DNA from 4 places in the Clostridium neuense genome. Region 2 is predicted to be linked to each of the others. Evidence: riboswitches for the same ligand, from Rfam matches in the RefSeq annotation. Region 2 holds a riboswitch; each other region holds the start of a gene.

Region 1 (5,974 bases), on a different contig from region 2:
ATCTATAAATGCTTTCACAAAACTTTTAGGCTTATCCATATTTAACTTAATTGCTAACTCAAATATAGAGGTTGTCTTAAGATTTGCAGCTTCTATTACTTCACTATTAGTCAAAACATTTATAGCTGTATCATCAGCAATTTTACTTCCTTTAGAAAAAACTATAGCATGCTGTGTATATTCAAGCATTAAATGCATATCATGAGTAATCATAACAATAGTAACACCCTTTTTATTAAGTTCAACCAAAAAATCCATTATCTCTGTATAATGCTTAAAATCTTGTCCCGCTGTTGGCTCATCCAAAATTATAAGTTCAGGATTCATGACCAATATAGATGCTATTGTAACTCTTTTTTTCTGACCAAAACTAAGCGCTGATATGGGCCATTTTCTAAATTCATATAGACCACAGATTTTTAAAACTTCATTGACTTTTTTTGTTATTTCTTCTTTTGGAACCATCTTTATTGCTAAAGCAAATGCAACCTCATCAAACACCATTACCTTTGAAATCATTTGATTAGGATTTTGCATAACCATGCCTATGTACGAAGAACGTTCTTTAATTGTATCTTTGGCTATATCTCTTCCATTAAACAGTATACTTCCCGACTGAGGTTTATGAAGTCCACATATTATTTTAGATATAGTTGATTTTCCCGCTCCGTTTTTTCCAACTATACTCACCATTTCACCTTTTTTTATTTTAAATGATACATCTCTAAGCGTTGCCTTTTCAGAAGTATATCCAAAAGAAATATTTTTAAGTTCCAAAATCGTGTTGCCATTTTCCTCTTCATTATTATATGGTAATCCTTCATACCAATTGATTACCTTATCCCTGCAATTTTTAAGTTTTATAGTATTAATATGCTCAGGCTGCATGTCACCAGTAATATCACACCCCGCATACTTTAAAGCTGTTATGTATAAAGGCTCTCTTATTCCACAAGCCTGTAAAATATTTGAGCACAAAAGCTCACCTGGAGTCATATCCGCAGCAACTTCTCCATCATTTATAACAATTATTCTATCTACATCTGAACTTAAAACATCCTCAAGTCTATGTTCTATTATAATTATAGTTTTATTCTCTTTTTTTTGCAGATCATCTATTAATTTAACTGCATTTTTACCTGACAGCGGATCTAAATTTGCAAGTGGTTCATCAAATAAAAGTATATTAACTTCATTTACCATTACGCCTGCAAGGGTAACTCGCTGCTTTTGTCCACCTGAAAGCTTTTGTGGCGACGAATCTATAAATTCCTTCATATCAACTATACTAGAAACTTTAGAAACTCTTTCTATCATCTCTTTTTGAGGAACGCAGTCATTTTCAAGTTTAAAAGCTATATCCTCTGCAGCAGTAAGTCCTATAAATTGGCTATCAGGATCTTGAAGTACAGTACCACAATATTTTGATATTTCTGGTATACTCATCTCTTTCGTCTCATGCCCCATTACTTTTAAGCTTCCAGTTATTTTTCCTTTATAATGAAAGGGTGAAAGACCATTAATGCAATTAGTTATTGTACTTTTCCCTGATCCAGATGGTCCGACTATTAAAACTTTTTCTCCTTCATATATAGTAAGATTTATATTTTTTAATGTTGGCTTCGCCTGAACTTTATACTGAAATCCAAAATTCTCGAATTCAATTACCTTTTTTCTCACTTATATCACCTACCTAGTTATGTGCAAAAAAAACAAGTGCCTTTATTATAATATCACATTTAAAGACACTTATTTAACTGTTTCACTAATTTTATTTACTCTTCTTTATTCAAACTTCCAGTCTTTGTCCTAGTTTTAGCATAAGTAAATAGTAGTATTGTACCTATTATTCCTACTGTAATCATATTTGCGACACCTGCTGCAATTCCTTGAATGAAAACTTTATTTACTGGCTCGCCATACATCACTATATCTAAAGTTGGTGCTACTAAAAACCATGCAATTGCATTTCCAATAACTTGTATAACATTAAATATAATTGCTTGTTTAAACCCAAATAAACCTTCTTCAATATTTATTTTTCTAGCTGCAATTCCTACTATTGCTCCAAATATTCCTGAAGATAGCTCCCAACTAAACCAAATCTGTCCATAAAAAATAGAATCTTTTAATACATGTCCTATTAGTCCTATAAATAAGCCTGCAATTGGTCCAAATATAACAGACATAATTGATAAAAATGCATAGGTTGTTTCTATATTAGTATTCGGAATACCAGATGGGATAGAACCAAAACGTCCTAATATTATAAACACTGCTGCTCCAATACCTATAGCAACAACCGTTCTAATTGGTAATTTACTTTTTTCCATATTTATCCCTCCATTATAAAAAAATAAAAACTGCAATTCAATAAGAAAAGCAGTTTTTTTAACAAATTTACATTTTCTTATCTTGCAAATTATTTTGCAGGAATTAACACCATACACTAAACATGCTGGTTGTCGGGTTTCACAGGGCCAGTCCCTCCGCCACTCTCGATAAGATTTATTTAATACTCATTAAGTATATCATTTTTTTAACTTATGTCAAATCTATCCTTATTCGCTCTTGGCAATTGCTGAATATTTAACGCTTCCCGCAGTAAAAAACGCTAGTGCAATAAGTATTAAAATAATGGTATTAGGAAAGATTCTAAAATTTTTAATGCTATCCATAGCCCAATAAAAAGGTGTAATTTTCATAAGGATTTCACCTAAAGGGAATTTGCCTTTCTCACTTATCCCTATAAAATAGATAGTAAGCATTAATAGGTTTATTAACACTACTATAAGTGCTCCCATTTGAAATTGTTCAGACATTCGTGACGCCATTATTGCTGTAGCTATAGATATCATACTTATTAAAATTATATTTAAAACTTCAAATGCAAAGCTTTGAAAACCATATTTAAAAACTAAATTTATTACAAAAAGGGAGCCTATAGAGGCTGCAGATTGAACTATTACCATTGATAGATATATACTGCCTAATATACTATACTCATTATTTGCTGTAGAAGAAACTCTCTCTAATATTTTCTCCTTCTTAAGACTTATTAAATCTTTACCAAACAAGGTTGAGTTAATAATCATAAGATACATAATGTTTAATACAGGAAAAAGTTTATCCTCTCCTATTGATTTATCGGTTTTTTTGTAATCAATATGTATAATATTCTTTTCTATTTCACTTTCATCTTTAATAATATTGCTTTCCTCTAAAACATTAACCTTCATAATTTCTTTTATACTATTTTTTAATCTATTTTCAAATTCATTGTTAATATTTCCAGCTTGAAGCTTATAAACATTAACTACAGGTTTTAATTTTTCATTAGCGCTTTTAGAAAAATCAGCTGGCAGCTCGTATACAGCTGTATATTTATTATTTTTTAAGTCTTCTAAAGCTTCAATCTTATTTTTATAAGTCTTACCTATTTTTAATTCTTTAATAAGCTTATTGCCATATGCACCTCTATCTAAATTGATTACTGCAATTTTACCATTAGAAGTTTCGCTTTTATTATCTCCAGTAAAATACACAAAGCCTGTAAGAAGTATTGGCACAAAAAACATGAACACAATATTTTTATTATTCTTAAAGTATCTTTTACAATTAGCTAGTAAAACCATAATAAAACTCATATACTAAGCAGTCTCCCATCTAATTTTTATCTTAAAAAGAGCTATAATATAAATAACTATAGAAAAAATAATCATGTAAGCTAAATTTTTTTCTATACTGCTAAAAGAATTAAAAAGCATGCATTTTTTATACGTATCCGGTACTATATTTAAAAAAGCAAGTTTAGATACTTTTATATAAAGCCCATTAGAAACCTCCTGAATTGGAACAAAGGTTTCTCCAAAAAATGTTTGAAAAAAAAGCAAAGCTGTAAGAATAGGTATTGAAAATTCATCGTTAAAAAAGGCTATAATAAATCCTGAAAAGCTTGTTATTAGTAAACTTTGACAAATAAGTACAACTGCTAAATTTATAAAATTACACCCTCTAAAAGCAAAACCAGTTACAATAAGTGTCAATATATATACAGCTCCAAAAATTATGCTGTACTCAAAATAACATATTAATGTTGTATTAAATAATTTTTCTTTCCTCATAGGCATAGCCATAAGCCTTTTAAATATACCATCTTTTTTCTCTTTCTTATAAGAAGCGGCTATGTTTACAGCTATTGCTACAATAATATAACTAATTAGAGTAGCACTTAAGGTTTCATAGGAATTTAAAGTCTTTTTAGATTTTACAAATTTGCTTTTAAGTATTTTTTGAGAATATATATTATTTAAAGCAGCGTTTATTTTCTTCTTATTTTCTGCGCTTAATAAGTCCATGTTATTTGAAATAATCTTATTTTCAGTAATAATTTTTCCATAACTACTTATGATACTGTTAATGGTATCTTTATCATCTTGTAGTACATTAAATTTTCCACTAACTGTTATCGTAACACTGCCGAGCTTAGTTATTTTTTCTTCATACCCCTTTGGTATTTTAATAGTGATTTCTCCATTTTTAACTATCTTAACTATCTTATTTATATCCGAATTTTGAAAAATTTCTTTGAACTCTGCAGACCCTCTGCTATGATCTTCATCAATTATAGTTATATTAATTTTATCAATTTGGGTTTTAGGACTATATATATCTTTATAAAAATACCCAAGACAACTAACAATCAGAACAGGAAAAACAGCATATGCTAATAGTATCTGTTTCCAACTTGCAACTACTCCCTTAAGGGCTATAATAATATTACTCTTAATTGACATATATTTCATCCTCGTACATCTAATCTCTTAAATTTTTACCTGTAATGGCCAAAAAAACCTCTTCCAAAGAAGCCTCTTCGAGATTAAAACTTTTTATTTTTTTATTTTCTTTTGAAAAAAGCAAAAGCAGCTCCTCTATTTTAAATTTACTTTCATCCATAAATATCTTAATTTCTTCGTTTTCAAAAAAAACATCTTTTATACCACTTAACTCCTTTAATCTTAACAATAACTGGTCATTAAAATCACTTACCTTTAGTCTTATAGTCCCATGTACACTTGCCATAGCTTTAATTTCTGATTTTGAACCATAAGCAACTTCATTTCCTAAATCAAGGATAAATATATTATTACATAGAGTTTCAACCTCCTCCATATAATGCGAAGTATAAATTATCGTGGTTCCATCCTCTTTATTTATTCTTCTTATAAATTCAAATATACAATTTCTTGACTGTGGATCTACCCCTACTGTAGGCTCATCCATTATTAAAATTTTAGGCTTATGCATAATTGCTACTGCAAGATTGAGTCTTCTTTTCATTCCTCCAGAAAACTTTTTTACCTTATCCCTTTTTCTCTCTGTAAGTCCAGTTACAGAAAGTGCCATATTGATTCTATCCTTTAAAAGTTTTCCAGAAAGTCCATAATATGCTCCAAAATACATTAAATTATCATATGCTGAAAACGCATCCATAATAGCAAGCTCTTGAGGAACAAGGCCTATCATATTTTTTGCTTCTACAATATCATTCAAAATCGAATATCCACCAAGTTTTACATCTCCACTATTAGGTTTTATAATTCCAGACATTATATTAATCAAGGTTGATTTTCCTGCGCCATTAGGTCCTATAAGACCAAATATATCACCTGATTTAACATGAAAAGAAATATTATCTAAAATAAGCTTATCATTAAAACGTTTAGTAATATTATCAACCTTAACCTCGTTGTTCATAGTATCCACCTCATATATATCTTACAAAATATCAGCATATTTTTATAGTGCACATGGTAACTAAAAAAATTACTTAAGTAACTATATTGTTTTTAAATGCAAAAATTGTAAGTTGAGTTCTATCTCTAAGCTCAAGTTTCGAAAGTATTGCACTTATGTTATTTTTTATAGTTCCCTCCGTTAAATAAAGCTTTTCTCCTATTTCTTTATTAGAAAA
Region 2 (5,974 bases):
ATGTCTATTGTTCTTATAACTCATGATTTAGGTGTTGTAGCAAGTCTTTGCAGTAGAATAATTGTTATGTATGCAGGAATGGTAATGGAAGAAGGACTAGCAGAAGATATATTTTATAAACCAGCACATCCTTATACAAAAGCGCTCTTGAATTCAATTCCTAAGGTTGATGAAGATGAAAAGAAAAGACTTGAGCCTATTAAAGGAACAGCACCTTCACTTTTAAATCCACCTAAGGGATGCCCTTTTGCTGAAAGATGTTCTTTTGCAACTGATAAGTGTTTTAGAGAAATACCAGAATATAAAAGTATTTCGAAAACTCAAAAAGCAAGATGCTTCTTAGTAGAGGAAGGAGAAAAGTCATAATGAGTGAAACAGAAAAGAAGCTAATAGAAGTTAGTAATTTAAAAAAGTACTTTCCTGTGAAGGGCGCTTTTGGAATAAATAAAAATAAGTATGTTAAGGCTGTAGATGATGTTAGTTTTTATATTAAAAAGGGAGAAACTTTTGGACTTGTTGGCGAATCAGGCTGCGGAAAATCCACACTTGGAAGAACAATTACAAGGTTATATGACGTAACAGATGGAAAGGTGATTTTTGATGGCAGGGATATAGCAAGATTAGGTAAAAAAGAACTTAAGCCATATCACAAAAGAATGCAGGTTATATTTCAAGATCCATATTCTTCACTTAATCCATATATGAATGTTTCAGAAATAATAGATGAGCCTATGGCCATTCATTCAAATTTGTCTAGAGTTGAAAGAATGGAGAAAATTGAGGAACTTCTTAAAAGGGTTGGAATGAAAAAGTCGGATATGGAAAAGTTTCCTCATGAATTTAGCGGAGGACAGCGTCAGAGAATAGGAATAGCAAGAGCATTATCTATAGAGCCTGAGTTTGTTTTATGTGATGAGCCAATTTCTGCACTTGATGTATCTATTCAAGCGCAGGTTGTAAATATGCTTGAAGATTTTCAAAAAGATATGGGACTCACTTATCTTTTCGTAGCACATGATCTGTCTATGGTAAAGCATATATCTAGTAGGATTGGAGTAATGTATTTAGGAAAGATAATTGAGATATCAGAAAGCAGGAATCTTTATAAAAATCCACTTCATCCATATACTAAAGCACTTTTATCTTCTATACCTGTGCCAGATCCTAAAAAGGCAAGTGCAGCTTTAAATAAAATAATAGAAGGAGAACTTCCAAGCCCCATGGATATTCCAACGGGATGTAGATTTAGGACAAGATGTCCATATGCAACTCCAATATGCAGTGAAAAAGAACCAGAAATGAAAGAAGTAGATAAAGGACATACGGTGGCATGTCATTTGTTTTAAAAATTGTATTGACATAATATATAAGAATGATATAATTAAAATTAATAATTATTCCTATTTGAGTTATAGGAATACAAAATTGAATAAAATATTTAGATCTTATCAAGAGAGGTGGAGGGACTGGCCCTATGAAACCCAACAACCAGCGTTTTTCATTTGAATGTATGGTGTTAATTCCTGCAAAATTAAGTTTTGAGAGATAAGAGGATAATTGTGCTAATATAATTATAAAAATCCTCTTAATGTTTTAAGTGGGTTTTTTATTTTTATAAAGATAAAAACCTTGCAACTTGAAATTTATTTATACCAAAATGCTGTTTTATGGACATTATAGTACAAATAAATTTCAATAATTTAATACGCTTATCTATAGTTGACTAGAAAAACTAGAGACTATATTTACTTTTAAAATTGAGTAAATATAGTCTTTTATTTTTTACATAAATTAAAGGGAGGAAATTTGATGAGTAAAATTAATTTAAATGCTCAAGCTGTAGAAATAAGAGAAAACCGTCTTGGTTCAATTACTGGCTTTAATGGTACAGCAAGTCAACTTGTAAAACTTGGAAAATGTGGAAAGCTAAAAGATAGCACACGAAGCTTTAGCCAATGCATGGGATGTAGTTCTGGAAATGCGTTTTGCCAGCTTTCCATGATAAAGGATGCAGCAATTATTAATCATGCACCTGTAGGATGCTTGGGAGATTCTTTTGGGTTTAATTTTGTATATAGGGTTGGCCAAATGGAAAGGAAGCTTCCAAGGGCAATGGGAAGATATTTTAGTACAAATCTCACCGAAAAAGATACAATTTTTGGTGCAACTCAAAAGTTAGAAGAAACTATTCTTTATGTATATAAAAAAGTTAAACCCAATGCAATATTTGTTACAACTTCATGTGCATCTGGAATTATTGGTGACGACATAGAAAGTGTCACTGATGATTTGACAAAGAAACTTGGGATACCAATTGTTGCATGTTTTTGCGAGGGATTTAGATCAAAAATATGGACATCTGGTTTTGATTCAGCATATCACTCTATTGTTAGAAAAATAGTGAAACCCCCAAAGAAAAAGACCAATAAAATAAATATAATAAACTTTTGGGGAAGTCATATTTTTGATAATTTGCTTCATGAACTTGGATATGAAGCAAAATATATTGTTCCATTTTCAACGGTTGCTGAGCTTGAAAATATATCTGAATCCGCTGCAACAATACAAATATGTACTACACTTGGAACATATTTAGGAGCAGCATTAGAGCAAGTATATGGCGTCCCAGAAATAAAATCTCCACCAGCTTATGGAATTGCAGGTACAGATAGTTGGCTCAGAGAACTTGGAAGGGTGCTTAATAGAAAAGAGGAAATAGAAAAATATATAACAAAAGAACATGATAGGTTACTTCCTAAGATTAAAGAATATCGAAAAAAACTTACGAATAAGACAGCATATATTACAGCTGGTGCTGCTCATGGTCATGCACTCATAGCACTTTTAAGAGAGCTTGGATTAAATGTTAAAGGAGCTGCCATATTTCATCATGATACTGTATTCGATAATGGTGATCCTAAATCAGATGCACTTGCACATGATGTAAATACCTACGGAGATATTCCAAATTATAATGTTTGCAATAAGCAGGCGTATGAATTAGTTAATATTTTAAACAGAGTAAGACCAGATATAATGATTGCAAGGCATGGTGGAATGACACTTTGGGGAGCAAAGCTTGGTGTACCAACACTATTGATTGGCGATGAGCAATTTGGCTTTGGCTATCAAGGAGTAATAAATTATGCAGAAAGAATTTTAGAAACTATAGATAATAAAGAATTTGTAACTAATCTTGCAAAGCACAGCACAATGCCGTATACAAAATGGTGGCTTGAACAGGACCCATTTACTTTTCTTGGAGGTGGTACAAGTGTCGAACATTATTGAACAACCTAGATTTTCTTGTGCACTTGGGGCACAGCAGACAGTAGTTGCAATAAAAAGAGCAGTTCCAGTACTTCATTCTGGTCCTGGCTGCAGCGGAAAGGTAAGCAGTCTTATAGGACAGGGAGAAGGCTATGCTGGAGGAAATACAATTCCATGTACAAACGCTAGTGAATCAGAAATAGTATTTGGAGGAGAACAAAAATTAAGAAGTGTAATTGATGGAGCCTTTAAAGTAATTGATGCTGATCTTTATGTAGTGCTTACAGGCTGTACATCAGATATAGTAGGTGACGATATAGGAACTATAGTTTCAGATTATCAAAAAGCTGGAAGACCAATTGTAGGAGTTGAAACGGGTGGCTTTAAAAGTAATAACTATATAAGCCATGAGTTAGTTGCAAATGCAATTATAGATCAATATGTTGATAAGCTTAATGAAAGTATTAAAATTGAAAAGGGATTAGTTAATGTATTTGCAACAATACCATATCAAGATCCATATTGGAATGGAAATTTGGAAGAAATAAAAAGAATACTTGAAGGAATAGGACTTAAAGTTAACATTCTTTTTGGAAATGAATCAAATGGAATAGATGAGTGGAAAACTATACCTAATGCGCAGTTTAATATTGTGGTAAGCAATTGGGTTGGACTTAAAATAGCAAAGCATCTTGAAGAAAAGTATGGTACTCCATACTATCATTTCCCTTATCTTCCTATAGGAGGAGTAGAAACATCAAAGTTTTTAAGGGAAGTTGGAAATTTTGGTGAGCTTGATGAAAATAAGGTTGAAGCTTTCATTAAAAAGGAAGAAGAAAAATTTTATTCATTTATTGAGAGAACTGCAGATTTTATGCTGGAGTTTAGATATGGGCTTCCTAGAAAATTTTATACGATTTTAGATTCAAATTATTCAATAGGCTTTTCAAAATTTCTTTTAAATGAACTTGGAATAATACCAGGTAAGCAGTATGTAGTTGAAGATACACCAGAAGAATTTAAAAGTGCAATTATAAAAGAGTTTAATAAGATATCTGAATACAGATCAGCCGAAGTCAAGTTTTCAGTTGACGGAGGAGAAATACAGGATGATATAAGAAAAGGTGAGCATAAAAATAGAGCTTTGATACTCGGAAGTAGTTGGGAAAGGGACCTAGCAAAGGATATAGGTGCTGATCTTTTAATAATAAGTCCGCCTGTGGCTTATAGGTTGGTATTAAATTGCGGATATGCAGGTTATAATGGTGGATTAAGAGCTATTGAAGATATATATAATATTGTATTAAACACATATAGATAGCGAAGTAAAAATGCTTCGTCACATTAAAGAATTTCTATAAATCTAAGGTAAAAAAATTATAAAATCCTAAGATATTTCAATAACTCGCTGAAAAAATGCTCAAACAGATTGAAATATCTAAGTATTTTACAATTTTTTTACCGATATTTATTAGAACTTTTTTAAACTGTTCCTTCAGTATTTTTACTTCGCTCACACGGTGGTACAAGGAAAAAATTCCTCCGCACCTACGGAATTTTAGGTATGAATTTTTGTAACTAATTAAATTTTTATTTAATACTTAGTGATGCATTTGTTTTTTGTAAAATTAAAGGGGAAGGAAGGTTAAACAATGCCTGTTTTAAATTATGAATTTGATACTTTAAAAGTAAGAGGAGGATACAATCCTAAGGAGCATAATAATGCAGTTTCTGTTCCTATATATGCTACGACGTCTTTTGAATTTAGAGGTACGGAAAGGGCAAAAAAACTTATAGGTTTTACCGAATTTGGATATGTGTATTCTAGAGTTGGAAATCCAACAGTTGGTGTTTTGGAACAAAGAATAGCGAGTCTTCATGATGCAGCGGCAGCAATAGCAGTTGGTTCTGGAATGGCAGCAATAACATACGCTTTGTTAAATGTAGCAGAAAAGGGTGGGAGAATATTAGCTACTTCGGAACTTTATGGTGGAACTGTTGATGGTTTTAAAAAGGTGTTTCCGAATTACGGAATCAAGATAGATATAGTAAATAATTCCAAAGATCCAGAACAGTTTAGAAAGGCTATTAAAGCTGATACGAAAGCTATATATGTTGAGAGTATAAGTAATCCTAATGCAATTCTTGTTGATATTGAGGCCATAGCTAATATAGCACATGAAAATGGAATTCCTTTAATTGTGGACAATACTTTAGCTACACCATATCTTTTGAATCCAATTAAGTATGGTGCAGACATTGTAATTTATTCGGCTACAAAAGCACTAAGTGGACATGGAAATGTAATTGCTGGGCTCATAGTTGAGAGTGGTAAGTTTAATTTTAAAAGCGACAAATTTCCACAGTTTTTAGAAACTTACCATATACTTAGGGATTCAAGTGGAAATCCTAGAAGTTTTGTAGATGTTTTTCCTGAGTTCCCTTTTACAGCTAGAGTTCGATCAAATTATTTGGCATATTATGGGGCAACATTAGGCGCTTTTGATGCATATCTTGTTTTGTTAGGAATTGAAACTCTTTCAGAAAGAGTAAAAAAACAGGTTTCTAATGCAGAAAAGATAGTTAAGTATCTTGAAACAAAGAAAGAAGTAGCATGGGTTAAGTATCCGACAGCTAAAGAAAGTCCATATAAAAAGCTTAAGGATAAATATTTACCTAAAGGAGCAGGATCTACCTTTTCCTT
Region 3 (5,974 bases), on a different contig from region 2:
TTGTTAAGGATGCTGATCATGCTGGAATTCGTTGGGTTCAACCTAAAATTGTTCAAATAATAATAGAATTTTTGGATAGAGTATTAAAATGTTAGACAACCTTAACTGTCCTCTGTTAATTGTCCATTGTTAACTGATATATGTTCAGATAACCAACATATTCGAAAATAGAATTCAGCTGATTTTAATATTTCAACTTGTCTAGATATAGTTAAAGAAGCCTATATGTTATAATAAAATATAATGTATAGGCTATAATTATTGAAAATTAGTATATAGTAAACACGCTGGGAAACCAAAGTTTTTTAATATTAAAAAATATGAGTTGATGTTATGGTTTGTTGTAATCCAGAAAAGTTTAAAGGCTCAAAGTATGTTGGAATTCCGGCATTGCATTACCGTGGGAGCGAAGTAACAATGCTGAAGGAACGATTTGAAAAAGTTCTAATAAATCTTGGCTCAAAAATTGTAAAATGCTTAGATATTTGAATTGTCTGAGTGTATGCGAGTTATTGAAATTTCTTAGCATTTTATGATTTTTGAACCTTAGATTTATAGGACTTTTTTAACGTGACAAAGCATTGTTACTTCGCATTATTTTTATAGTAGTGTGTTAAATAATTTTTCTAACTCTTTAGTGTCTGTTTTGCTTCTTTTAGCATAATCTTCTAGTTGATCTTTTCCTATTTTGTTTATTGTAAAGTATTTAGCTTCTTTATTTGCAAAGTATAAGCCGCAGGTGCTTGAAACAGGATCCATCATATAGCTTTCAGTTAAATTAACTCCAATGTTTCCTTCTTTATAAAGCATATCAAATAGCTTTGCTTTTTCAGCATGATTATTAAGACAAGGATATCCAAAAGCAGGGCGAATTCCTCTGTAAGCGCCTTTAAGTAAATCAGAAAGAGGCAAGTTTTCATTTGGTGCATATCCAAAGTAGGATTTTCTAACTTCAAGGTGGAGTACCTCGGAAAATGCTTCTGCGAGCCTATCGCATAGTATTTTAACCATTGCAGCTCCATACTCGTCGCCATTTTTCTTTAACTTTTCAGAGTATTCCTTTGCGCCAATACCAGCAGTAACAATAAAACCTCCAAGGTAGTCTTTTATTCCACTTTCTTTTGGGGCAATGTAGTCCGAAAGACACTTAAAGCTGTTACTTTTTAATACTTGCTGCTGACGTAGCATATTAAAGGTTATAACTTTTTCATTATGGTATACTTCGATGTCATCTCCAGTTGAGTTTGCAGGAAATATTCCAAGAACTCCATTTGCACTTATTATATTTTTGCTTTCAAACAAATCTAGCATTTTATTAGCATCACAAAGAAGTTTCTTTGCCTCAGTTCCATATTTAGAGTCTTCTAATATTTGGGGGTAAATCATACCCATATCCCAGGCTGTAAAGAAAAATGTCCAATCTATATATTTCCTAAGTTCTTTTAATGGGAAATTAATAAATTTCTTTATTCCAATAAAGTTTGGAGTATTGATTTCAGTTTTCTCAAAGTTAATGTTGAATTTATTTTTTCTAGCTTCTTCTATAGACACGAGTTCGGCTTTGTGTTCTGAAAAAGTTTTGCGTATAGTTTCATACTCATTATTAATTTTATCTATATAATTTTTACTACTAGAGCTCATAAGATTTTTAGTGACTTCAACTGCATTAGAAGCATCTGTGCTGTGAATTACCTTGTCATATTTAGTTGCAATTTTTAAAGCAGTGTGAGTTTTTGAAGTTGCAGCACCTCCAACTATAAGTGGAATATCTAAACCTTGACGTTTCATTTCTTCTGCAACATGACTCATTTCATTTAGTGATGGAGTTATGAGACCACTTAAAGCTATTATATCTGCTTTTTCTTTTACAGCAGTTTCAAGTATAGTTTCTGAAGGTACCATAACGCCAAGATCTATAACTTCAAAATTGTTACAGGAAAGTACTACAGAAACTATGTTTTTGCCTATGTCATGTACATCGCCTTTTACTGTTGCAAACACAACTTTTCCAGCACTTGTGCTGTTTCCTTTTTCAGCATTTATATATGGAAGAAGACACTCAACGGCTTTTTTCATAACTCTAGCACTTTTTACAACTTGAGGCAGAAACATTTTTCCAGCACCAAATAATTCTCCAACCTTCTTCATTCCGTTCATTAGTGGTTGTTCTATGATTTCTAAGGCACTTTTGTATTCTTTTCTAGCTTCTTCTATATCTTCAGCGATAAATTCTACATTTCCTTTAACTAGAGCATAACTGAGTCTTTCACTGCAGTTTTTTGTTCTCCAGGTATCGCTAGTTCTATTTTGAGCTTGTTCTGTGCTTTTGTAGGTTTCCGCAAATTCTAGAAGTTTTTCAGAAGCATCGCTGCTTTTATTTAATATTACAGCTTCAACTTTATCTAGAAGCTCTTTGTCTATATCATCATAAAGATCAATCATTCCGGGATTTACTATGCCCATATCCATTCCTGCATTTATAGCGTGATATAGAAATACTGAATGCATTGCTTTTCTTATTATATTATTTCCTCTAAAGGAAAAGGATAAATTACTAACGCCACCGCTAACCTTTGCATAAGGTAAATTTTCTTTTATCCACTTTACAGCTTTTATATAGTTTACAGCATAGTTGTCATGATCTTCAATTCCTGTTGCAATGGCTAAAATGTTAGGATCAAAAATAATATTTTCAGGTGGAAAGTTGATTTTTTTAGTTAAAAGGTCATAGGCCCTTTTGCAAATTTCTATTTTTCTTTCAAAGGTTTCTGCTTGACCCATTTCATCAAATGCCATTACGACAACACCGGCACCAAAATTTTTGATTATTTTTGCTTCCTCTAGAAATCTTTTTTCTCCAACCTTAAGACTTATGGAATTTACAATAGCTTTGCCTTGAATAGATTTAAGACCAGTTTCTAAAACTTCAAAGTTTGATGAATCTATCATTATTGGAACTTTTGAAATTTCAGGTTCACTGGCAACAAGTCTTAAAAATGTCTCCATTTCTACTTTTGCATCTAAAAGGGCATCGTCAAAGTTTACATCTATTATTTGTGCACCATTTTCAACTTGATGTCTTGCAACGGATAAAGCTTCTTCGTAATTTTTCTCACGTATCAGTCTTGCAAACTTGGCTGAACCAGCTACATTTGTTCTTTCACCTACATTTATAAAATTACTTTCTTTATTTATTTTTACGGTTTCAAGGCCGCAGTAAATGGTTTCTGGCTCTAACTTAGGAACCTTTCTTGGCTGTATATCTTTAACAGCGCTGCTTATAGCTTTTATGTGAGCAGGAGTAGTACCACAGCACCCTCCAACTATGTTGATATTTCCAGCTAATGCAAGCTTTTTAACAAGAGCAGCCGTTTCCTCTGGAAGTTCTTCGTATTCTCCAAGAGAATTTGGAAGACCCGCATTTGGATAAAACGATATATATTTATTTTGAGTTTCTGAAAGTTGTCTTATGAAAGGCACAAGTTCCTTTGCTCCAAAAGAACAGTTAAGACCTATAGCAATTACGTTTTCATTTTTCATACTTTCTGCAAAAGCATCAAGAGTTTGACCAGAGAGAATTCTTCCACTTTTATCTGCTATAGTTCCAGATATTATAATAGGAAGTTTAATAAATTTTTTCTCAAATACACTTTCCGCAGCTAATATAGCAGCTCTTGCATTTAAACCATCAAATACTGTTTCTATAAGAAGTAGGTCTACGCCGCCGTCAACAAGACCTTCAATTTGTTCACTGTAGGCTGAAAACATATCATCAAAGCTTATACTTCTAAAACCAGGATTTTCAACATCAGGTGACATAGACAAGGTTCTGTTTGTAGGACCAATAGAACCAGCTACAAAACGTGGTTGTTCTGGAGTTTCTTTTGTGAAATAATCAGCTGCCTCTTTTGCAAGCATTGCTCCATTAAAGTTAATTTCGTATATTTTATCCTCTGTGTTGTAATCTGCCTGAGATATTTTTGTTCCATTGAAAGTATTGGTTTCAATAATATCTGCACCGGCTTCGAGATATTTGCTATGAATAGCCTTTATTACTTCTGGATTTGTAAGGTTTAAAATGTCGTTATTGCCCTTTTGATTTACATGACAGTGGAGAGAACCACAAAAATCATGTTCGTTAAGATCATAGCCTTGTATACATGTTCCCATAGCGCCATCAAGTACGAGAATTTTTTTGTTTAGTAAATCTATTATATTTGAACTCATTTGTTAGCCCCCTTTAGTTCGGTTTAAAATGCACAATTCACAGTGCACAGTTGAGAATGATTTTCTTCCGCTTTGTTACAGAAAATCCACATTAACTGTGAATTGAAAAAAGCCCGAGAAAAATCTCGAGCAGCTACTTCACGGATTATTCTCATCTATCAGCTCATAGGTAAAAGTTACCTAGCTGCTGGAATTAGCACCATGTACCTATATATGTACTGGTTGCTGGGCTTCAAAGGGCCAGTCCCTCAGCCTCTCTTGATAAGATTGTAATTAAAATTTGATTTTATTATATTAGTTACAGTTACAAATGTCAATATAGGGGTAGTACCTGAAAAGTTTAAAATGTATTTTTGAAGTCTTACAAGTAAGCTAGAAAGGTTAAGAGCAGAGAGTAGAGAGTAAAGAGTAGAGTGAAGGAGGATTTACCTTTCGTTTCTCTCAGGTAAATCTTACTACTTATAAGTGTCGGCTGCGCTGAGCAACTTAAAAGATTCATGCCTAAAATTCCGTAGGCACGGAGGAATTTTTTCCTTGAACCACCGTGGGAGCAAATTAACAATGCTGAAGGAACAGTTTAAAAAAATTCTAATAAATCTTGGTGAAAAAATCATAAAACACTTAGATATTTCAATTGCTTGAGCATTTTTCCAGCGAGTATAAACATATACGAGGCTTGGGCTAATATATAGATGACTAATACAAGTTAAAGAAGGATAATGGGATTACATCCCAAGCCCCGTATATGATCGTTATCCTTCTTGAACTCAAAGCAAGCACTATTTTAAAATATACACCAAGATTTATAGAAGGTTTTTAATGTGATGAAGCATTGTTATTTCACACTTTTTTAAAACTTTATGAATATAGATGATAAAGTTAAAATATATATTTGGTATAAAGATTATATTTGTGACTTGTAATTTTTAAGTTTTGATTGGGAGGTGCGTTTATGGATTTTAAGGAGCTAATAAAACATGATAGGGAAAACTCAAATAAGATTAAATTTGAAGGTACATTTCTTGAATATCTTAATATAGTTAAGGAAAATCCAGATGTATGTAAGCTTGCGCATAAAAGGATATATGACATTATAAAAAGTAGAGGATTCGAGGTGCTAAAGCCTGAGGAAAATCCAAGGATAAGAAAAATATATGGTAATGAGCCTATAAAAAGATATGACTTTTTTAAGCATGATTTCTTTGGAATAGATAAGGTTATAATGAAGCTTGTAAACTATTTTAATGCTTCCTCCATGAAGGGTGAAGAGGCAAGACAAGTACTTTATCTTGTTGGACCTGTTGGAGCAGGAAAGTCATCATTAGTTGAAGCTATAAAAAAGGCACTTGAAGTTTCGGAACCTGTTTACAGTCTTGAAGGATGTCCTATGAGGGAGGAACCACTTCATCTTATACCAAAGCACTTAAGGAAAGAGTTTGAAAGAGAACTTGGTGTAGAAATTGAAGGTGACTTGTGTCCTGTATGTAAGTATAGGCTTACACATGAATATAATGGTGAGTATGAAAGATTCCCCGTTACAACTAGTGGTTTTTCAATAAGGTCAAGAAAGGGAATTGGAGTAGTCCCACCAGTAGATCCTAATAACCAGGATACTTCAATTTTAACTGGTTCTATTGATATATCCAAAATGGACTTATATTCAGAGGATGATCCTAGAATATTCTCACTAAATGGAGCTTTCAATGTTGGAAATAGAGGTATGGTAGAGTTTATAGAAGTATTTAAG
Region 4 (5,974 bases), on a different contig from region 2:
ACTTAAGGTTATTTCTGATAGTACGCGTTTTGAAATATTGAAGCTTTTAATGAAGGAACCTATGTATGGCAAGCAAATTTCTGAAATAATAAATTTAACAACTCCAACAATATCCCATCATCTTGAGCAGCTCAGAAGTGTAGGGATAATAAGTGAAGAAAGAATAAAGAATGTTAAGTACTTTAGTGCAAATGGAAATGAAATAAAAAAGTTTTTGGGTTGGCTTAGCCATAATCTTGATATAAGTAAGCTTCCTCATGCTGAAAATAAATAAGGAGTTTGACAATTAAAAAGTCAGACTTTTTTGTTATAATAAATCCCAAACATCAGTAATATTACTGGTGTTAATTTTTTTGAAATATTTGTGAATACTTCTAATATTGCTTATCTTATATGCTATAATGTTTTATATGATTATGGGATTGAGAAAGGATAATGTTTTTATGGAAGTGAAAGATGAATTTTTAAGGCGTATAGATCATTTTAAGGCGGAGGAAGCTAAAAATAAAAAAAGCTATGGCTTAATAAGTTTGCTTAGATTTGCAGCTTTTATACTTGCAGCATGTCTTACATATCTTACTTATAAAAATCTGTCTGTATTTATGATTTTGGGCACATTGATATCTTATATATTGTTCGTATATTTGTTAAGTATTCACAGCAGGATATCTTATGAACTTTTAAGAATAAAAAATATGCTTGAAGTTAATGAAAAGTATTTGAAGAGAATTGATGGTACATGGACTTCTTTTGAAGACTGCGGAGTTGATAAGATTGATGAGGAAAAGCCATATCTTACTGACCTTGATATATTGGGGGAAAAGTCTCTTTTTCAGCTTATAAATATTACAAAAACTTTTTTGGGTAGGGAAAAGCTAATAGAACTTTTAAAAAATCCTAATAAGGATATTAATAAAATAAAGGAAAGACAAGAAGCTATAAGAGAACTTGGAGAAAAGCTTGATTTTACTCAAAGAATTGAAGGCGAAGGGATTATAAATAAAAATACCGTTGAAAATCCAGAGCAGCTATTCGATTATGTTGAAAGTACAAAAAAGGTTTTTGCTAGTCCAATTGCTAAAATAATATCTTGGGTACTTCCTGTTATAACTATAGTAGCCTCTATTCTTATTATTTATTATAAGCTAGATAAGTACTATGGCTATATAGGATTATTTTTTACAATACATCTTCTTATAAGCGGAATTGGCTATGCAAAGATGTCCCCAGTGTTGGGACCTATATATAAAAAGAAAAATGACTTGGAGTCTTATTTTAATATTTTGAAATTGATAGAGGATGAAGAATTCAAAAGCCCATATTTAAAGGAACTTAAAGGAAAACTTACCTTCAACGGAAAAAGTGCAAATGCAATTCTTAAAGAGCTTACAACTATAGTTGAAAAAATTGAGTATATAAACAATATAGTTGGATATGTAGTATTAGGTATTGTGTTTTTTTGGGAGTACCACAGGCTTTTTGAATTTGAAAATTGGAAAGCTAAGTATGGAAAATGCATAAGACAGTGGCTTGATGTAATAGGCGAATTTGAAAGTCTAGCTAGTTTTGCTGTTATGTTTCATTTGAATTCAAAACTTACTTTTCCAGAACTTTCAGAAGGAAATTTGGTATTTTCAGGGGAAGAAATAGGGCATCCTTTAATTGATGAAAAAACAAGAGTATATAATGATGTTGATATGACAGACAGTATATTTATAATTACTGGTTCAAATATGTCTGGAAAAACTACTTTTTTAAGAACTATTGGAATAAATCTTGTTCTTGCATATGCAGGAGCACCTGTGTGCGGTAGCACGCTTAAATGCTCTATTGTTGATATATATACTTCTATGAGAATAACAGATGATTTAAATAGGGGAATGTCCACTTTCTATGTTGAGCTTGTTAGAATGAAAAAAATGATAGAAAATATAAAAACAAAGCGCCCTATGATTTTTTTAATAGATGAAATATTCCGTGGAACCAACTCAAATGATAGAATAGTCGGAGCAAAGAGTGTACTTAAAAGTCTCAATGAGAAATGGGTATTTGGACTTATTTCAACGCATGATTTTGAATTATGTAGTCTTGAATACGATGATAAAAAGAGAATTAAAAATTATCATTTTTCTGAAAGTTATGAGGGAAATAAGATAAAATTTGATTATAAGCTAAAAAAAGGACGTTCAGATACAACTAATGCTAAATATCTCATGAAAATGATTGGAATTGATATTATAGAATAAACTTTTTAAAATATAGTAATTATATAGAAAAAACATAGTATATATATAAGGTGACGATATATACAAGGAGGAAATTTATGTACAAAGAAAGAATATCAGTATTTAAAGTTCTTTCAAATGTTTTTTCTATGGGGGCAGCTAATATAATAAAATTTGTTGTAGCTATGGTTATACCAGCTTTGGCATTTTTGCTTATGAGCTTTTGTTCTGGATTAATAATCGGCAGTGCGGCCATAATGTCAGAACACTCTGCTGGTGAGATTTTATTGTGTGCGATTATTACCCTAGTAGTAACTTTTGGAGTTTGTATACCATTAAGTATAGGAATATATTGTATATCACGAAATTATCAAGATAAACATGAAATTATATTCTCAGATATATTTGTATGCTTTAAAGAAAACATTATGTTAAAGTCAATAGGATTAACATTTCTTTTAGGATTAATATTAGTTGTAGGTTATATATTATTTATAATACCTGGCATAATACTTACGTACATGTTTATTTTTGCATTTTTTGTTATGATAGATAATACTGACCTTGGTATACTAGAGATTATTAGTTTAACTGCAAAGCTTACAAAAGGTTACAAACTTAAAATTTTTGGCTATAATATAATACTTGGAATTATACCGGGGATTTTATATATGGTACTTCGTGGAAGCACATTAGGCTGCATAATATATTTTATAATTTCTTTAATTGTATCAGCTGTTAACTTATTGGGATTAAGCTTTTTTTACATGGATAGCTTAGATTGGTTTAATAATGCAACAAAAGAATAGAATTTTCAAATATTAATTGACATGATATATAATTAATTGTATAATTAACTAAACATATAAGAATACTATATAAAATCTTATCAAGAGTGGTGGAGGGACTGGCCCTGTGAAACCCGACAACCGGCATTACCATTAGATGTACGGTGTTAATTCCTGCAAAGCAATTTGGGAGATAAGAAAATGGTGATAAAATTTGTTATTAAGCTGTTTTCTTTTTGAGGAAACAGTTTTTTTATTTTTAGGGGTGATATTTTGAGTGGAAAAGATAGGATAGATACTGTAAAAAAACAGAAATTGGCTTTAGAAAATAATATACAAGGAGAAAAAATTTTAGATATTGGTGGAGGTGGCGAAGGAGTCATTGGAGGAATATATGGAAGAAAAGTAATTGCCGTAGATAAAAGGCAGGATGAACTTGACGCTGCAGCAGAAGGACCAATAAAGATGGTTATGGATGCTTCAAATTTAACTTTTAAAGATAAAAATTTTGATGCAGCTACTTCATTTTTTACAATGATGTTTATTGACAAGGACGATCATAAAAAAGTATTTGATGAAGTATACAGAGTTTTAAAAAATGGCTCTAATTTTGTTTTGTGGGATGCTGTTATTCCAAAAGAGGATGATAGCAAAAAAGATATATTTCTTATTGAACTTGAAATAGCTACACCTAATGGATTAATCGAAACCTCCTATGCTGTAATGAAGAAAAATAATGAGCAGGATATAAAGTATTTTAAGAAATTAGGGAAAAAGGCTGGGTTTAAAATTGAAAGTGAAGAGGATTACGATAAAACTTTCAAAATAGTGTTTAAAAAATCATAGCAAAAAAATATGATTTATATGCAATTGACAAAATTTGAAACAAAAAGTATAACTATATTATTTCTATAAGAGTAATGTACAAGGGGGAAAATTGATGAAAAAGAAAAATATATTGAAAAATTTTATTGTACTAATTTGCATTTCAACTTTATTAGTATTATCAGCATGTGGTAAGGAAGGTACTAGTAAAACTGCTAAAAGGGTAATTAATATTGGAATAACTAATTCGCCAGGAAATCTTAATCCTATAGATCCAGCAGATACATCTTCTGGAATTGTTGCTTCAATCTTGTTTGAGCCACTTATGGATCTTGATAGTGATATGAAATATAAACCAATGCTAGCTGATTCGGTTAAAACTAATGATAATAAAGTATTTACTGTTAACTTAAACAAGAAAGCAAAATGGACAGATGGAAAGCCTGTAACTGCCGATGATGTAATTTTTACATTAAAACTTCTTACAAACTCTAAAATATCATCTATGGCGGCATCAAATTTTAATATATTAGAAGGACTAGATGATAAAGGCTTTACACCTTCTGAAGGAAGTGATTTTGCTGGGGCTAAAAAAATTGATAATCATACAGTACAGTTTACAACTAAAGCTACAGTTTCATTAATATTGTTTGAGGATTCAATTTGTAAAAATCTAAGAACTGTGCCTAAGCATGAGCTTTCAAACATAAAGCCAACTGAAATTTCTAAGAGTCCTTTTATTCAAAATCCAACTGTTACGGATGGAGCATTTTCATTTGTTAAATATGAAAGAGATCAATACATACAATTAAAAGCGAACAACAACTATTATAAGGGTGTTCCAAAGCTGGATCAATTAAATTTTAAAGTTATGCAGGGCACTAATCTAGCAGTTGAATTGCAAAAAGGTGAAATTGATATGAATATAGGTGCTATTCCTGTAGATGATTATAGTAAAGTAAAAAGTTTAAATAATGTAAAAACTTTTGCAGGCGAGCCTAATAATCTTCAATTTTTGTTTATAAATGAAAAGGCAGTACCTAATGCTAAAGTTAGAAAAGCAATTTCTTATGCCATAAATAGAAAGCAAATTGTTCAAAACCTTTTAAAGGGTGAAGGAAAAGCTATAGATGGTTTCTTCTCAGAAGGTAATCCATATTACAATAAAAATATACCACAAGTAACTTATGATGTAAGCAAAGCTAAGGCACTTTTAAAAGAAGCTGGCTTTGATTCAAATAAAACTCTTATATTTAATGTTCCTACAGGAAACACAACTAGAGAGCAGGCGGCGGATATTATAGCAGCAGATCTTAAGGATATAGGTATTAATGTGCAAGTTCAAAAATTTGATTTTGCTACTACTCAAGCTAAGGCAAAGAATGGTCAATTTGATTTAACAATAATGGGAGATACCATCATTCCTATAAATCCAACTTATGATCTTCCATTCTTCATACTTACAGGTAATTATAATGGATATAGTAATAAAGAGGTAGACAACTTAATTTTATCTGTTAAGTCAGAAGCAAACGAAGAAAAGGTTAAAGAAGATTATAATAAATTGCAGGGGATTTTAGCAGAGGATGTACCTTGCCCTGTAGTTTATGCAGCAAGTCAATTAACAGCCGTAAACAAAAGGGTAACTAATGGAAAACCTAAAGATTACGGAACATTTATTGATGTTTATAATTGGGACGTCGCGAAATAACAGTGTTTTGAAATGTTAAATGCTGTTACCTAATTTAAAATTAAAAAATAAAAAAGTTCTTATCCTAATAATTTTGTATGGGTAAGAACTTTTTTATTACTTTTTTGTAATAAACAATTTATACCACAGTAATAAAAAAGAATTATTATAGTAATTGAAATTATTAATGATTGGAGTTGAAGTGTTTGTGAGTGGAATTTTTGGAGGAATACTTTATGAGTATATATGTGTAATATTTTTGTGTGTTATATTTCAGATAATCATGGTAAAAAAAGAACATAAAAGTGGACATAAATATAACCTGAAACATTTTATATGGGTTTACGTTTTCTTTGTATATTTAATGCTTGTATTTATGTGTACTGGTGCGGGAACTCTTCATGATCTTTTCTTTGCTATTAAAGAAAATGAACTTATCAGTTTTG

Evidence for each region. Region 2 has a riboswitch for S-adenosylmethionine ahead of ACJDT4_RS08400 (nitrogenase component 1). Riboswitches for the same ligand answer to the same signal wherever they lie in the genome.
Region 1: linked by a shared signal. The riboswitch ahead of ACJDT4_RS18765 (ECF-type riboflavin transporter substrate-binding protein) and the one ahead of ACJDT4_RS08400 (nitrogenase component 1) in region 2 are both predicted to bind S-adenosylmethionine.
Region 3: linked by a shared signal. The riboswitch ahead of metH (methionine synthase) and the one ahead of ACJDT4_RS08400 (nitrogenase component 1) in region 2 are both predicted to bind S-adenosylmethionine.
Region 4: linked by a shared signal. The riboswitch ahead of ACJDT4_RS03525 (class I SAM-dependent methyltransferase) and the one ahead of ACJDT4_RS08400 (nitrogenase component 1) in region 2 are both predicted to bind S-adenosylmethionine.

The regions. Positions count from the first base shown of each region.
Region 1 is NZ_JBJIAA010000017.1:80,053-86,026, reverse strand. Features, by position in the region: gene ACJDT4_RS18770 (ABC transporter ATP-binding protein) at 1-1,680, opposite strand, end outside; gene ACJDT4_RS18765 (ECF-type riboflavin transporter substrate-binding protein) at 1,776-2,333, opposite strand; SAM riboswitch class I at 2,408-2,508, opposite strand; gene ACJDT4_RS18760 (ABC transporter permease) at 2,562-3,647, opposite strand; gene ACJDT4_RS18755 (ABC transporter permease) at 3,651-4,796, opposite strand; gene ACJDT4_RS18750 (ABC transporter ATP-binding protein) at 4,816-5,757, opposite strand; gene ACJDT4_RS18745 (response regulator transcription factor) at 5,831-5,974, opposite strand, start outside.
Region 2 is NZ_JBJIAA010000006.1:97,388-103,361, reverse strand. Features, by position in the region: gene ACJDT4_RS08410 (ABC transporter ATP-binding protein) at 1-366, shown strand, start outside; gene ACJDT4_RS08405 (ABC transporter ATP-binding protein) at 366-1,346, shown strand; SAM riboswitch class I at 1,443-1,552, shown strand; gene ACJDT4_RS08400 (nitrogenase component 1) at 1,810-3,291, shown strand; gene ACJDT4_RS08395 (nitrogenase component 1) at 3,275-4,591, shown strand; gene ACJDT4_RS08390 (O-acetylhomoserine aminocarboxypropyltransferase/cysteine synthase family protein) at 4,923-5,974, shown strand, end outside.
Region 3 is NZ_JBJIAA010000003.1:86,273-92,246, forward strand. Features, by position in the region: gene ACJDT4_RS04220 (alpha/beta hydrolase fold domain-containing protein) at 1-95, shown strand, start outside; gene ACJDT4_RS04225 (hypothetical protein) at 334-489, shown strand; gene metH (methionine synthase) at 601-4,227, opposite strand; SAM riboswitch class I at 4,376-4,495, opposite strand; gene ACJDT4_RS04235 (PrkA family serine protein kinase) at 5,180-5,974, shown strand, end outside.
Region 4 is NZ_JBJIAA010000002.1:254,892-260,865, reverse strand. Features, by position in the region: gene ACJDT4_RS03540 (ArsR/SmtB family transcription factor) at 1-274, shown strand, start outside; gene ACJDT4_RS03535 (MutS family DNA mismatch repair protein) at 444-2,246, shown strand; gene ACJDT4_RS03530 (DUF975 family protein) at 2,324-3,034, shown strand; SAM riboswitch class I at 3,109-3,213, shown strand; gene ACJDT4_RS03525 (class I SAM-dependent methyltransferase) at 3,287-3,859, shown strand; gene ACJDT4_RS03520 (ABC transporter substrate-binding protein) at 3,954-5,549, shown strand; gene ACJDT4_RS03515 (VanZ family protein) at 5,737-5,974, shown strand, end outside.